2 linked regions of the Aliamphritea hakodatensis genome follow. The protein of the gene in region 2 interacts with the protein of the main gene of each other region in a pairwise test. Links are inferred from orthologs where the notes say so. Each region holds a gene or a part of one and is shown on either strand. Other genes may lie near its edges. The genes, in order: clpA and PCI15_RS20010.

Region 1 (4,537 bases), 1.7 Mb from region 2 along the record:
ATGTCCAAAGAAGATAGTATTGAAATGGAAGGCGTTGTCACCGACACACTGCCTAACACCATGTTTCGCGTAGAACTTGAAAACGGTCACGTTGTGACTGCACATATCTCCGGCAAAATGCGTAAAAACTACATCCGCATCCTGACTGGCGATAAGGTAAAAGTTGAGCTGACACCTTACGATCTGACCAAAGGCCGCATCACCTACCGCGCCCGCTAATTACGGTTTTCCGGCTCTGCAACTTATTAGCTAACTGCTGTTTACTGAAGCATCAATAGCTGTCCGCCAGCGCCGACCTTAATAAAAAAAACCGCTTGTTTTCACAAGCGGTTTTTTTATGCCCGGGCTTTACCGGTGCAGCAACAGCGGTTAAGCCATTGCCGCGACCACATCCAGCGCCAGTTCATTGTTATCATCAACGCTGATTTCGACCTCACCGCCCTCTTCAGACAGCTCGCCGAACAGAATCATTTCTGCCAGTGGCTTCTTGAGCTGCTCCTGAATCAGACGCTGCATCGGACGCGCCCCCATGGTTTCATCGTAGCCTTTCTCTGCCAGCCAGGTACGGGCTGCATCATCGATATTCAGCTGAACGCCCTTATCATCAAGCTGCACCTGCAGTTCAGTCAGGAACTTATCGACCACACCTTTGATAACATCCATCGGCAGAGCCTTGAACTGAATGATACCGTCGAGACGGTTACGGAACTCAGGGGTGAACATCTTCTTGATCGCTTCCATACCGTCAGTGGTATGGTCCTGATGCGTAAAGCCGATTGAGGCACGGCTCATCTGCTCAACTCCGGCATTGGTGGTCATTACCAGAATAACGTTGCGGAAATCAGCCTTGCGGCCATTGTTATCCGTCAGCGTGCCGTTATCCATTACCTGTAACAGCAGGTTGAATACTTCCGGATGAGCTTTTTCGATCTCGTCCAGCAGCAATACAGAGTGCGGCGACTTGGTAACCGCTTCCGTCAGCAGGCCACCCTGATCATAACCGACATAGCCCGGAGGCGCACCGATCAGACGGGAAACCGTATGCCGCTCCATGTACTCCGACATATCGAAGCGAATCAGTTCAATGCCCATAATACGGGCCAGCTGATTGGTTACCTCGGTTTTACCTACACCGGTCGGGCCGGAAAACAGGAATGACCCCACGGGTTTGTTCGGCTCTTTAAGGCCCGCACGGGACAGCTTGATTGCCGCAGACAGGGTATCAATTGCTTCGTCCTGACCCAGCACCACCATCTTCAGATTCTTATCCAGCTTTTTTAGCTGTTCCTTATCTGAAGCGGTGACATTATTCACCGGAATACGGGCAATTTTGGCCACCACGCTTTCCACTTCAGCCACATCAATCAGCTCGGCACGCTTCTCTTCAGGCACCAGACGCTGATAAGCACCGGCCTCATCAATCACATCGATTGCCTTGTCCGGCATATGTTTATCATTGATATAACGGTCAGCAAGCTCAGAAGCGACCCGCAGCGCATTATCGGTGTACGTGATCTCATGATGTTCTTCGAAGCGGCTGCGCAGCCCCTGCAGGATACGGTAAGTATCATCGACAGACGGCTCAAGCACATCCACCTTCTGGAAGCGGCGCGCCAGAGCACGGTCTTTTTCAAAGATGCCGCGGAATTCCTGAAAAGTGGTCGAGCCGATACAGCGTAACTGACCGGAGCTCAGCAGCGGCTTAAGCAGATTAGAGGCATCCATTGAGCCACCGGAAGCAGCACCCGCCCCGATGATGGTATGGATCTCGTCAATAAACAGGATCGCGTGGTCCAGCTTACGGATTTCATTCAGCAGACCCTTAAGGCGTTTCTCAAAATCACCGCGGTACTTGGTACCGGCCAGCAATGCGCCAAGATCAAGGGAATACACTGTGCTCTCGGATATCACTTCGGGAACAGAACCCTCGATGATCAGCTTTGCCAGGCCTTCCGCAATGGCTGTCTTACCCACCCCGGCTTCACCCACCAGCAGCGGGTTATTTTTACGGCGCCGGGAAAGGATCTGCACCACCCGCTCAACTTCATCATCACGGCCAACCAGCGGATCGATATTACCCGCTTCCGCCTCTTTATTAAGATTCACCGCATAATTGGCCAGCGGGCTCTTATCTTTCTCGGTGGAAGGGCTGGCTTCACTCAGATCATCCAGTGCGGCCGGCTCTTCTGAATCTGAAACCTTGGAAATCCCGTGGGAGATATAATTAACAATATCAATGCGCTCAATGCCCTGCTGCTGCAGCACATACACCGCCTGACTTTCCTGTTCACTGAAGATTGCCACCAGCACATTGGCGCCGGTTACTTCAGATTTACCGGAGGACTGTACATGGAACACCGCCCGCTGCAGCACACGCTGAAAACCGAGCGTGGGCTGTGTTTCAAGATCCGGGATATTGTCCGGCAGTAAAGGCGTAGTGTCCTCAATAAAAGAGGCCAGTGAGACCCTTAACTTATCAACGTCAACACCACATGCCTGTAATACAGAATGGGCCTCTGAATTATCTAACAAAGCCAGCAACAGATGCTCAACCGTCATAAATTCATGACGTTTTGCACGAGCACTATTAAAAGCCACACTCAGCGTATCTTCTAACTCTTTATTCAACATAATAATCGCTCCGCTACGCTTGCTCGACTTCACACAGCAACGGGTGCTTACTCTCCTTAGCGTACTGATTCACCTGAGTTGCTTTTGTTTCTGCGACATCCCGGGTATACACACCGCACACAGCTTTACCCTTAGTATGGACCGTTAACATAACTTGTGTGGCTTTTTCTTGATTCATAGAGAAAAAAACCATTAGTATTTCCACCACAAAGTCCATAGGGGTATAGTCATCGTTCATCAATAGTACTTGGTACATTGAAGGACGTTTTAGTTCAGGCTTTGCAACTTCTTCGACTACGCCGGTACCATGATCATGTGGATCCTGATCGTCGGCAGAACAACGGATTGTTGTTTGTAAATGACGCATATCACATTTCACAATTTTTACCAATTTTTATATCTCATAATGGGGAGTGTTGTAATGCTCGTCTAAGTCCGAAGAATGTTATAATTTTTTTTGCAGGAGGAATAATAAATTTGTTGTATCGGTAGTCCCTGCGAGACATTTTCAGAAACATGGAAGCACCTCAGCTGTAGTACATTGTATCAACAGAGGTCGTTCAGTTAACAGACCCACGGAGCTTAGGGTCGCAGTTTTAATCGGAAATTGGGGGACACCAATGTACACAGGGAAAGTCAAGTGGTTCAATAACGCCAAAGGCTTTGGATTTATTATATCGCAAGAACATGATGAAGACTTATTTGCTCACTATTCGGTAATTCTTATCGATGGCTATAAAAGCTTAAAAGCTGGCCAGGAAGTGAGCTTTGAGACGACACCGGGCCCTAAGGGTATCCACGCGATCAACATCAAACCTATTGAAGTTACGGCACTGGAAGAAGCGGAAAGTTCATAAGCAACTTCTAACCACTTCAAACGATAAAAGGCAGCTTACGCTGCCTTTTTTGTATCTCTCACACACAAACTGAACGCCCCTGCCCTCAGCCCATATGCTGAATAATCGCCTCCCCGAAACCCGAACTGGACACCTTTGTAGCCCCATCCATCAGACGCTCAAAATCATAGGTAACCGTTTTCGCAGCAATCGCACCGTCCATCCCTTTAATGATCAGGTCGGCCGCTTCAAGCCAGCCAAGATGACGCAGCATCATTTCGGCAGACAATATAATCGAGCCGGGATTGACCATATCTTTACCGGCATATTTAGGTGCTGTGCCGTGGGTCGCCTCAAAAATAGCCACGCGGTCCGATAAGTTAGCACCGGGCGCAATACCTATACCGCCCACCTCCGCAGCCAGCGCATCAGACAGATAATCACCGTTCAGATTCAGCGTGGCGACCACATCATACTCAGCCGGCCTGAGCAGTATCTGCTGTAACATCGCGTCTGCAATGACATCCTTGACGACAATTTCTCGCCCGCTGTCCGGATTCCTGAAGCTCATCCAGGGGCCGCCGTCCATCAGCTGCGCACCAAACTCATCTTTTGCCAGCTCATACCCCCATTCCTTAAAGGCACCTTCGGTAAACTTCATGATGTTACCTTTATGAACCAGTGTAAGAGACCGGCGGTCATTATCCACGCAATACTGCAACGCCTTACGCACCAGACGCTTAGTCCCCTCTTCTGATACCGGCTTAATACCGATACCGCACATCTGATCAAAACGGATTTTTGTGACGCCCATTTCCTGCTGCAGAAAGTCAATTACCTTCTGCGCTTCAGCTGTGCCCGCCTGCCACTCGATCCCGGCATAAATATCTTCAGAATTCTCCCGATAAATCACCATATCAACGTCACCGGGATTCACAACAGGACTGGGTACCCCCTGAAACCAGCGCACCGGACGCTGGCATACATACAGATCCAACTCCTGACGCAGGGCAACATTCAGAGAACGGATCCCTCCGCCGACAGGGGTCGTCAGCGGCCCTTTAATGCCC
Region 2 (11,618 bases):
AAGCAACTGGCCGGAGAAAGTCCCGCTGCACCTGACCGACTGCCTGCAATCACCGGCTGAATATTTCCCGGCCACCGAAGCACCCGCAGATCTGGTAATACTGAAGATCACCAAAAGTCTGGCCCAGCTGGAAGATCAGTTACACCGGCTGCGCCCTTTAATGGGAGAGAACACCCGGGTGTTGGCAGCAGGCATGGTCAAAGCCATTCATACCTCCACCCTGGAACTGTTCGAAAAAATCATTGGCCCTACCCATACTTCACTGGCAAAGAAAAAGGCCCGCCTGATTCACTGCCAGCCGGATCTGTCATTGTCACCGGCCCCGAATCCGTTTCCTAAGGCCTTACCGCTGCCGGAACACCGTCTGGACATCATTAATCACGCCAGCGTATTCTCCCGGGACAAACTGGATATAGGTACCCGGTTCTTTCTGGATAATATGCCTGCCAGTGACGCACCAAAACAGATCATAGATTTAGGCTGCGGCAATGGTTTACTGGGGATAGCGGCGGCCGGCAGCCACCCGAATGCCACCCTGACCATGGTGGATGAGTCCTTTATGGCAGTGGCATCCGCCGAACGGAACTTCACTTTTAATCACCCTGACCGGACAGCACACTTTCAGGTCACCGACTGCCTCACCGGCATTGCTGACAACAGTGCTGACCTGATCCTCAATAACCCGCCTTTTCATCAGCAAAATACCATTGGCGACTTTATCGCAGTGCAAATGTTTAAAGATGCCAAACGCACCCTGAAAACCGGCGGCGAACTGCTGGTGATCGGCAATCGTCATTTAGGTTATCACGTAACGCTGAAGCGGCTGTTCGGTAACTGCACAACGCAGGCCAGCAATAAAAAATTTGTCATCCTGCGCTGTATTAAACGCTAAGCCCGAACACCAAACGGCGACAACGCCCTGAAACACAAGGCATTGGCGGTAATATCGACGCTAAAAATAATACTGCCAACTGAGTTAATAGCAGTTATTATGTACACTGAAGCACGCAGTTTGCGCAGACAAATACCAGCCAGGTTATTGTGAAAGCCGGGAAAGCCCGGATCAGAAACTCAGCCTGTCGGGCCGGACCAGACACAAAAAGTGTATGCGTATCAACGCCACTTCGGCCACCCCGAGAAGTCTGAACCCTGAGATGAAAACAGAACGTTATTATTTGCCTTAACAGCCGGACCGCTATGCCGCTAACACACATTCGCCAGCCTGGTTTTCTGAATTTTACTGTTCGGCGTCCGTTGCAGGTTTTGCTGTCGCTGGCGCTGGTTCTGCTCGGTCACAGCGGGCAATCCTATGCTCAGCAGGAAGCCATGTATGACGAAGATCTGGCCTACAGCGATGACAGCTACGCGATCTCCGAACTGAATTATCTGGCCGATATTCCGCTGGTATCAGCGGCCACCCGGCTGCCACAGCAACGGCACGAATCACCGGCGGCAATCACCGTTATCGACCGGGCGGTTATTGATGCATCCTCTGCGCTGACCATTCCGGACCTGTTCCGCCTGGTACCTGGCATGATGGCTTACCACACCTCGTCCAATACGTCGGCGGTTGCCTATCACGGTATGAGTGACAGGTTCCCTTCCCAGATGGAAGTAATGGTTGATGGCCGCTCCATCTATGTACCGCTGTTTTCCACTGTCATCTGGGACACCCTGGGTCTCACGGTAGACGATGTTGACCGTATTGAAGTGGTCAGAGGCTCCAACAGTGCTACCCACGGTTCCAATGCGTTTATGGGGGCCATCAATATTATTACCCGCTCAGGTTTGTCCCACCCCGGCAGCAGCCTGAAATATACCAGCGGCAGCCACAATACCCAGAACTTTGAAGCCCGGCACAGCGGCAGTTATTCGCTTGGCAATTATGCCCTGTCTACCGGCAACCTCAGTAATGATGGCAGCGACACATTCGACGATAAAACAAACCGCCGGTATCTGAACTTTAATACCGTGGTCACACCCAACTTGCGGGACACTCTGACATTTAATCTGGGCTTCAGTGAAGGCTTCACGGATGTCGGGGATGTCGACAGCGCACCGGCTCTGGAAGAACGCACCTTTCACAACAATACCCAGCATATTAAGTGGCAGCGCATTCTTCAGAATGAAGCTGAGCTTGAAGTCCGCTATGCCCACAGTTACAGCAATCTTGATGCCGACAAACTGGATATCCCCACGGTACAACAGGCGCTGGATCTGACCAACCCGGCACTGATTGCCCTGATTCCAAACTTTATTGCCGCCAACCCGCTGCGAAAAACGTCAGAAGTCGGTGATATAGAACAACATGAATTAGAAATGATCTGGCGAAAACAAACCTCGCCAGCCAATCAGTTTATCATCGGCAGCGGTTACAAGTTCAACCGGGCCCGCAGCCTCGAATTACTGGATACCCGTGACTGGGTCAGCGAAGAACGTAGCCGGGTTTTCGGCAACTGGGAATACAGCGGTATCCGTAACTGGGTATTCAATGCAGGCGCAATGGTTGAACATGCCACTGCCGGCAACAGTGGCACCCGGATATCACCGCGCCTGGCGGCCAATTACCGACTGACGCCAACCAGCGGATTACGCAGTTCTGTCAGCCAGGCATACCGGATGCCTTCATTACTGGAAGCGAATCTGCAAACGGTGGTCTACAGCCCCGCCGGACTGCCGCCCGGAACCCCGTCAATTTATCAGATAGAAAGCCTGGCTAATGAGGATATTGAACCTGAGAGGCTGAGAACGCTGGATGTGGGATATTTTAAAAACTGGCCCGAATATAACAGCCAGATGGATCTGCGGCTATTTTACGAACGTATCGATAACGGTATTGAGACGGCTTTTCGCCCCCTCACCACAGCAACCGCCAGCAGCGACCACCGCTATCGGATTGAAGACAATGGCGCTGAATGGAATAACAGGGGCTTTGAAACCCAGATCCGCTACCAGCCCAACATGCTGTATAACCCACTGATTTTATTTAATTATAGCTATATTCACGTCCGGGGGTTTCGTAACCGGGGCCACAGTACTGTTGGCAACCCCGACAACATTGACCGGCTAGAGAACCGAACGCCGATGCACACCGCCTCGCTGCTGGCCAGCATTACCCTGCCGGATAACCTGCAACTCAGCCTGAGTCATTTTTATATGTCTGAAGTGGAATGGCTGGAAGGCAGCAGCGGTGGACCGAACCCACAATACAACCGTACCGATATTAAAGTCAGTAAGAACTTTAAATATTCGAACGGTAACGCACTGAAGCTTAACTTTATCGTGCACAACTTACTGGATGACTCGTATCCGGAATTTTACGTAGACAACCTGTTTGACCGGCGGGCTTATGTGCAAGTGGAACTGAGCTTTTAAGCGGCCACGGAATGTTATCGCCGTGCTGCAGATCACTGTCAGAGTTAGCATATGGATAAGTGTGAACTGACCAGAAAGCCCCTGACTTACGGGGGTAAAATAGTGTTTAGCCTGTTTGCCCTGCTAGGCATTATTAAAGTATGTGTTGCCAGCGCAGCAGCACAGGCACTTATCGTCCTGAGTAACGAGCAACAGCCTTACCAGATTGTTAACCGTGAAATTATTTTGCAATCAAAAGGCCCGGTCCCCCAGACCATTTCAGTGGATAACTTACGTCATCGCCCTGTCAGTTACCTGCAGCAATTTAATCCACTGATTACTGTTGGCAGTGCTGCAGCCGATTATCTGTTTGCCAATGCCCCTGACGGCAGTCAGATTATCAGCAGCTTTATCCCCAAACCCGGTTACCGGCGTTTACTGAACCGTTATGCTCACCGGCTGCAGCAAGTTGGCCATACCGCAGTTTTTCTTGACCAGCCATATCACCGGCACATCAGACTGGCACGGGCCGTACAGCCTGACGCACGCAATCTGGGGGTAATACTCGGCCCCACGACAGGTAAAGATCTGCCGGCACTGGAAACAGCCAGCAAGGCAATGGGCTTCAGGCTCAATCATGATGAGCTGGTCAGTAAGGATAATCCGTTACAGATGCTGCAACCGATTATGGCCGGTTCTGATATTTTTCTGGCCTTACCCGATCAGGCAATTTTCAACCGGACAACCGCCAAGTGGATCCTGTTTATGAGCTATCAGCAGCATATTCCACTGATCGGCTTTTCCCGCAGTTACGTCGATGCCGGCGCACTGGCTGCAGTCATTTCCACACCGGAACAGATCGGCCTGCAAACCGCCGAAATTCTGAATCGGTACAATGACTCAGGCACCCTGCCCCCGGCCGGTTACAGCGCGTATTTTTCCGTCATTACAAACCCTCAGGTCGCCCGTAACCTGAATATTGAATTACCCGCGCCTTCTCAGCTTGAAGCCCGCCTGAAAGAGGTTGAACAACGATGAGTTTGCTGCAGAACGGCTTCGCCAAAGGCATTCGCCTTAAAGTATTTACCATCACACTGGTACCGTTACTGGTGATGACGCTGATGCTGGCCGGTTACTTCATTTCTACCCGAATCGCGGATAACGAAACGGCTCTGATTGAGCGGGGAGCAACCATGTCCCGGCTGATGGCTGCGGCAGCAGAGTTTGGCATCATCTCAGAACTCACACCGCAACTGAAAGCCCTGAGTAAAGGGCCAATACAGGAATCCGACGTTAAAGATGTAATTTTCCTCAACGCAAGCGGACAACTGATTTACCGCTCCACAGAAATCGACTTCCGGTTTATTCCCCGACCAACGCCCACATACAACCGACACAACGGTTACTGGTTGTTCGCCACACCGGTGATGGCAACCGGCATTCTGATAGATGACTCGCGGGAATATTCTGAACCCCAGACACCGGAAATACTCGGTTGGGTTGTCATTGCAATATCCAGTGAATCCATGCGCGAGCGGCAGCTGGATATTATTATTAATACCCTGATTTTATTGCTGATCGGAATTCTGGTGACTTTTGTTGTGGCTGCCCGGGTCGGACACACCCTGACAGATCCGATTATCGATCTCACAGAACTGGTGGGTAAACTCCAGCAAGGGCAACTCTCTGCCCGGGCCACCGAACAGTCTGACGCCGAAATCGGCTCCCTGGAACGGGGCATTAACCTGCTGGCAGAACGGGTCCAGGCCTCGAATCAGTTGCTGGAAAGCCAGGTTGATAAAGCAACCCAGCGCCTGCGCAAGACCATGCAATATCTGGAAACCCAGAACCATGCCTTACATAAAGCGCGGGAACGGGCTGATCAGGCCAATATGGCCAAAGATGAGTTCCTTGCACGCATGAGCCATGAGTTGCGTACCCCGCTGACTTCCGTACTCGGCTTTACCGGCCTGCTGAAACAGACTGATCTGAGTTATGAACAGCAGGAACATTGCCGGATCATCAGTCAGACATCTACCATGCTACTGGCAATCATCGATGACATTCTGGATTTCGCCAAATTGCAATCCAATGCCATTCATCTGGAAAGCATCCCGTTCAGCCCGGAGGAGTGCATTCACAGCGCCATAGAAATGCAGGCCCAAAGTGCTGCAACAAAAGGGCTGGAGCTGGTTTATCAGGTCAGCAATGAGATCCCGCCGGTGGTACTGGGTGACCCGATGCGCTTACGTCAGGTGGCCACAAACCTGATAGGCAATGCTATCAAATTTACTGAACACGGCCATGTCATTGTCAGCCTGAAACGCCTTGAAAGTGAGGATGACTCTGTACGGATAGAATTGACGGTACAGGACAGCGGAATCGGCATTGATCCGGAACAGCAGGCACACCTGTTCAGCGCATTTTCACAGGCTGATTCTTCCATTACCCGCCGTTTTGGCGGCTCAGGTCTGGGCCTGGTAATCGTTCGTAAACTGTTGGAGCTGATGGCTGGGGAAATACGGCTGAACAGCATGCCCGGACAGGGAACTGAATTCATCTGTGCACTGAACTGCCTGCCGGCCGCCTCTGCGCTGACCGGCACCGCCGCCCATTCCCTGACACACACCAAAGAACTGATTATCTATGACCGGCACCGCAGCAGTTTACAGGCCCTGACCCAACTGGCAGAAAACAGCGTGGCCCGGGTCTATCCATGCCGTACTCTGGAACATCTGAATAACTATATTGAACAGGCACCCGGCATAAACAGCGCGCTGATTTTTGGTCTGAGCGCCGATCCGGATACGGCACGTGAACAAAAGCGGCATATTCCGGCGCTGTTCCGGGGCTTTAAAGGCAATATCCTGTTATTGGTGCCGTCACTCAACAACGATGTCAGCGAGCTCACCCGGGGCCAGAACCATCACAACATCACCGTGCTGACCAAGCCCCTGCGCCGGGTCAACCTGAGCAAGTGGCTAAGCCACTCAGCAACAAAATCCGGACAGCCGCAGCTCATCAGAAAACTGCCAACCCTGACACCTGGCACCCGGGTACTGATCGCCGAAGACAATGACTTCAACCGTTTATTGCTGAGCCGGATAATGAGCACTGCCGGCGCGGTGGTATCTGAAGCCATTAACGGTTTACAGGCCATACAGCTGGCTGAACAGCATCAGCCGGATATCATTCTGATGGATGTCCATATGCCCCGGATTGACGGCATTGAAGCAACCCGGCAGATTCGCGGGCTGATGCCGAATGTGCCCGTCATAGCCCTGACAGCCAATGTGGTATCCAGTGAAGAACAGGCCCTGAGCGACGCCGGCGTCAACCGCATTGAATACAAGCCAATTAACGATACCCGCCTGCTGAATACCATGCGGCTGTTACTGAAACAGGAACAGGGCAGCTTACCGCCGGCAGCACGTCCCCACGATGAAAGCAGCGCAACGGACCTGAGTAATTACAAACTCAGCGCAGAAGACCTCCACGCTGAACTGTTGCGCCAGTTAGCCGCGCTGCAACAGGGGTTTTCCGCTCAGGATATCGGTAAATTACGTAATCATGCCCACCAGCTGACGGGACTTGCAGGCTTATTCGAACTGCCGGCGCTGGAACTGGCCAGCCTTGATTTAAGCCAGGCAATAAAAGCGGCCAATATAAAGGACAGCTGGCACTGCCTGTGGCGGTTACAGCGTTTGATCGAACACCATCAGTATCAGGATAATACTGAAGATGACTAAGGAACCGGCAAACAAGTCTGAAACGCCTCTGGCTTATTCGCAAGTTCTCTAACCCTGTGGGCTAAAAACCTGGGCCCCGGAAACCGGGTCAGAAATCCCGGCTGACTGGCGTATGCTTAATAATATGAATGAGTTTGTCCGCCTGTTCCTGAATATATGCCCTGCCGGCGGCATCATACAAACGGCCATGCAATCCGGGCTTAACCGGTAAATCAGTTAAGCCTTCATCGAATTCATAGCAGTGACGGCGGATCGTTTCCAACGCTTCATCATGAAAAATCGGCGAGCCCAGAAAGACCGCCCATGCCTGCTGATCGGTACTGCCTTCACTGACCCCCTTTAACAGCGCCAGCACAGCTTCCCGGCTCGGCCGGTAGGTGGGTGTACGCCCAAAGACCAGTGCGGCAATCAGCAATAGCAGAAACAGTAAGGTAACAAGAAAAACAACCAGAAACTGCATAGCGACTCAGTGATAACGGTCGAACGGATGCTGACGCAGCTTCCCGGCGGCGGTCAGAATGGCCTCTTTATGCGTGTTTTCCACGTCATCCATTAACTGCATATGAGGCAGTTTCTGTTTGGTTTTTAACGCTTTCCATTCCTTTAAGCGCGGAATATGCCGGGTCTTCTCGTATACCTCACTGAAGACAGCAAAATCATCATGCAAACACAGCTGGGGGTCCAGATTATCCAGCAACATCCGGCATCTGATGGAACCTTCAATCACTGACATTTCATCATTCATCAACGTCTGGGCAATGACCTGCAGGCTCTCCACCAAATATGCACGGTGTTCCTGAGCTTTCGTTGCCACGTCTTCCAGACGGCGCTGATTCTCTTCTTTCCGGGCCTTCTGCTGCCCCAGTAACCGTACAATGAACCACAGAGCCCCGGCACTGACCGCCAGCCCGACAACAATTAATCCGTAGACCACAGCCTCAGACATTCACAACCTCGATTATTTTCATTCACTATGTTGTGTATTATCCCCCAAAACCGGCCCCAGCTATAGGGGCCGGGCCGGTTCTGACAGAAAACAGTGGCAATCCTGCGGACACTTTTTATTTTAAAGTGCTGCCGTCAGCTGTAGTTGCTGAATAAAGCCAGCCCGGTAACCAAAACGGTCGACACCTTTAGCATCACGGGCAAGGTCAGCCAGAGACTGCCAGCTGAACGCCGACAATGCCTGATGATTGCGCAGCTTCTGGCCATAGCCGGCAACAGCGGCAGCGAAACGGAAATCCTGACTGCAGGCGGCGACCGGCTGACAACGGCTCCCGGTACGCACCGCCACCGCCTGTTCTTCACTGCTCCCGCCCTGCCAGGTTTTATAACGCAGGCGGATATGACCAAGTTCACCTTCGTTAATCTCCGGAACATCCTGCTTAACGGGCTGATAACGCAACGGATAGGTTTGCGGCTGATTCTGTAGCACTAACTCATACAGAGCAGTAACTGTCTGTCCCGCACCGACCTCACCCGCATCGGTACGTTCATCCAGAAAGGCTTCATCAGCCAGCTGACGGTTTTCATAACCAATCAGCCGGTAGCTCTGAACTACCGCAGGATTGAACTCCACCTGGATCCGGGCGTCCCAGGCCAGGGTATGAAAATTTGCCGTCAGCTGTTCACTCAGTACTTTGCGGGCTTCCTGCAGGGAGTCGATATAGGCAGCATTGCCGTCCCCGGCATTACTGAGCGTTTCCATCAGCTGATCATTATAATTGCCGTCACCAAAGCCCAGCACACTCAGGCTGACACCCTGCTTTCGCTGCCCACTGATGTATCGTTCCAGTTCTTTTATACCGGTCATGCCCAGATTAAAATCACCGTCGGTGGCCAGCAACACCCGGTTCACGCCCCCCTCAACCAGGTGCTCAACTGCTGTGTTATACGCCAGCTTTAACCCCCCTTCACCATAGGTACCACCGCCGGCATCCAGTGCATCAATGGCCTGCAGGATTTTGCTACGCTGGTTGCCGGGTGTAGCATCCAGCACCTGGCGTACATTGCCTGCATAGGTGATCAGGCTGATCCGGTCATCAGCATCCAGCTGTTTTACCAACAGCTTCAGTGACTGTTTAACCAGCGGCAGTTTGTTGGCATCATTCATTGAGCCGGAGACATCCACCAGAAAGACCAGATTTGCCCCTTTATCGCTGCTGATATCCTGAGCCTTCATCGCCACTTTTAACAGACTGGCATCAGCATTCCACGGGCTGACGCCCAGCTCGTAGCCCAGAGACAGCGGTTTGCCAGTATCCGAAACGGGATAGTCATAGCTGAAGTAATTCACCAGTTCTTCGGTCCGTACCGCATCCACCGGCGGTAACCGGCCATCGTTAATGAAGCGCCTCACATTGGCAAAGCTTGCTGTATCGACATCCAGACTGAAAGTGCTCAGCGGTTGTGTTTGCGGCGACAGGTACGGGTTATCATCAAACGTCTGGTAATTCTCATAGGACGGTTCCGGGTGAATAATCCCGGGCTGAATTATCCCGGAATTAACAAAGTACTCCTGCATGGCAACAGCATCCGCCTGCATACTGCGCTTCACCATCTTCGACGCGCTCAGGGCTTCCTGTTCCTGCATCACTTCCGGCACCGGCTGCACCTGCACCGTTGGCTGCTGACCCGTCTGCCGGGCACAGCCGGCGACGGTTGCAATAACAACAGCCGATACGGCCAATGCAATATATGTTTTCCTGACTGACATACTGAATTCCTCGCATAAAGTATTTGCACCTATGCTAAGTTTTCAGCAGGCTATGTACTGATACCAGATCCAGACAAAAACGGGCTTCTGATTTTATAGACTTTATGTTATGGCAAACTTATACAGTAAAATTCACCGGCTGAAAGCGCAGGGCTGGACCTGGGATGAGTTTCTGCACCGGATCAGCCTGATTTATCCGCCGGGGATTGATGAAAAAACCCTGTACGGGCTTTACCGGCAGCCACACCGCAAGGCGTCCAGGCATATTCGCCAGATTCTCGAGCAACTGCATGATCAGTGTTTTCCCTCGCCTTTCCCGGCTGCTGCAGAGGCCCTGATCGGCCTCTATAACCGGCAGGTAAATACCCCCCGCCACCCGGATCTCGCTGCTGAACAGCAGGCACTGAGCATTTTCCTGCAGGAAGCCCGGCAACACGGGCCGCTTCTGTACCGAGCCAGGCTGTACTGGCTCAGTGGCAATATTCAGCTGGATCAGTTGGGCGTGTTCCGGAAAAACGGTAAGCTCAGACAATTAACCGCCGCTCAGCAACAGGGCATAGCGTTTTATCAACAGAGCCTGTCACTGCTGGAAGAGTCGCAGCAAAGCGCTGAATTACCGGCGGATATTGATGCCTTTACCTTTTATAAGCTACGGCAAAACATGCTGGCCTGTTACCTTAACGCCCTGACACCGGATGCCCGCAGTGAGAGCAGTAAACTGCTTGAGTATCTGGAGGCCTGCGATTTTATCTGCAGCACCAAACAGCTGCTGACGGCCGAGCCTTTTCAGTGGTTACCGGCCCGCAACGGACTGCGGTTCAGCTCTCTGACCCATAACGCTGAAGACTGTCACTGGTTTTACCAGGCCCTGTGTACCGCAAATAAAGCCTTTACTGATCTGCACTACAGCCCTGAAAATACACCGTCTGTTGTCAGCAGCATTGAGTTCCGCTGGGCAATTGAAAATGTTTTATGAAATCTGACACATAAAGGAATGGGATATGACCCCGGTACGCTTGTTTATTGCGTTTATTATCAGCCTGTTACTGATCAGCTGTGCAGTCGATTATCAGCAGGAACGCGCACCTGAGCAGAAAAGTCAGCAACAACAGCAGAGCAAGCCTGCCGCCAGCAGTATTGAGCAGGAGTCACATGAAGCGGTACAGGATTCAGCCGAACCAGCCCTGAAACGGGCACCGACCGATGATGATGATGACGATATGTTACGGCTTGATTAGACCTTTCAGATCAAATTCAGAAGCGGCCGGGCGGCGCTTCTGAATCTGCTGAAAAATAACCTGTCTGTCAGGTTTACAGCTCGTCGATACGGCGACGCAGCTCATCGACTTTGCGGGTAACAACCTTTTCCAGGTGATCCAGCTCTTCGATTAAATGTTCTTTCTTGTCTTTTGCCTGCTTCTCACCGGCAACTAACTGATCCAGTTCTGCAACGGCTTTCAGAAAGTATGGAGAGGCTTCAGTTGTATCGCGGAACGGCACAAAACCGCTATCCGTCGGAACAGCCTTATGGGCACGCTTAAACTTAAACTTCTTGCTCTTTGCCATCCACTCGCCCTGATGGCGATGCAGATAGATCTTCAGCACGTCGATATCATTTTCGATGCGCGAAGAGTAACGCTGGATATCGTACGGATCTTCGATACCCATTTCTTTCAATGTTGGAAATTTTTCAGCAGACATCAACCCACTCCTTGTAAAAAATTGACAAACCATGGCCATTATAGGGCAGTCAGAGACAATTCTTAAGAGAGTATTTCTAACGAATGACCCAGAATGAG

The links.
Region 1: the proteins of PCI15_RS20010 (region 2) and clpA interact in binary tests that used the Escherichia coli proteins (3 or more experiments, as listed by UniProt). The link is inferred for Aliamphritea hakodatensis from one-to-one orthologs.

The regions. Positions count from the first base shown.
Region 1 is NZ_AP025281.1:2,753,478-2,758,014, forward strand. The notes cover bases 1-2,993. They hold clpA (ATP-dependent Clp protease ATP-binding subunit ClpA), read right to left. Parts: upstream 2,632-2,993; coding sequence 370-2,631; downstream 1-369. Other genes in these bases: infA (translation initiation factor IF-1), read left to right, coding at 1-219; clpS (ATP-dependent Clp protease adapter ClpS), read right to left, coding at 2,645-2,993. Also shown: more of clpS, read right to left, coding at 2,994-2,998; PCI15_RS12740 (cold shock domain-containing protein), read left to right, coding at 3,252-3,488; icd (NADP-dependent isocitrate dehydrogenase), read right to left, coding at 3,574-4,537. UniProt on the Escherichia coli protein: ATP-dependent specificity component of the ClpAP protease. It directs the protease to specific substrates. It has unfoldase activity. The primary function of the ClpA-ClpP complex appears to be the degradation of unfolded or abnormal proteins.
Region 2 is NZ_AP025281.1:4,408,953-4,420,570, forward strand. The notes cover bases 3,989-7,303. They hold PCI15_RS20010 (ATP-binding protein), read left to right. Parts: upstream 3,989-4,388; coding sequence 4,389-7,103; downstream 7,104-7,303. Other genes in these bases: PCI15_RS20005 (ABC transporter substrate-binding protein), read left to right, coding at 3,989-4,392; PCI15_RS20015 (hypothetical protein), read right to left, coding at 7,192-7,303. Outside these bases: PCI15_RS19995 (methyltransferase), read left to right, coding at 1-892; PCI15_RS20000 (TonB-dependent receptor plug domain-containing protein), read left to right, coding at 1,198-3,375; more of PCI15_RS20005, read left to right, coding at 3,427-3,988; more of PCI15_RS20015, read right to left, coding at 7,304-7,563; PCI15_RS20020 (DUF2489 domain-containing protein), read right to left, coding at 7,570-8,049; PCI15_RS20025 (vWA domain-containing protein), read right to left, coding at 8,170-9,819; PCI15_RS20030 (hypothetical protein), read left to right, coding at 9,929-10,795; PCI15_RS20035 (hypothetical protein), read left to right, coding at 10,821-11,057; PCI15_RS20040 (DUF3461 family protein), read right to left, coding at 11,131-11,520. UniProt on the Escherichia coli protein: Member of the two-component regulatory system UvrY/BarA involved in the regulation of carbon metabolism via the CsrA/CsrB regulatory system. Phosphorylates UvrY, probably via a four-step phosphorelay.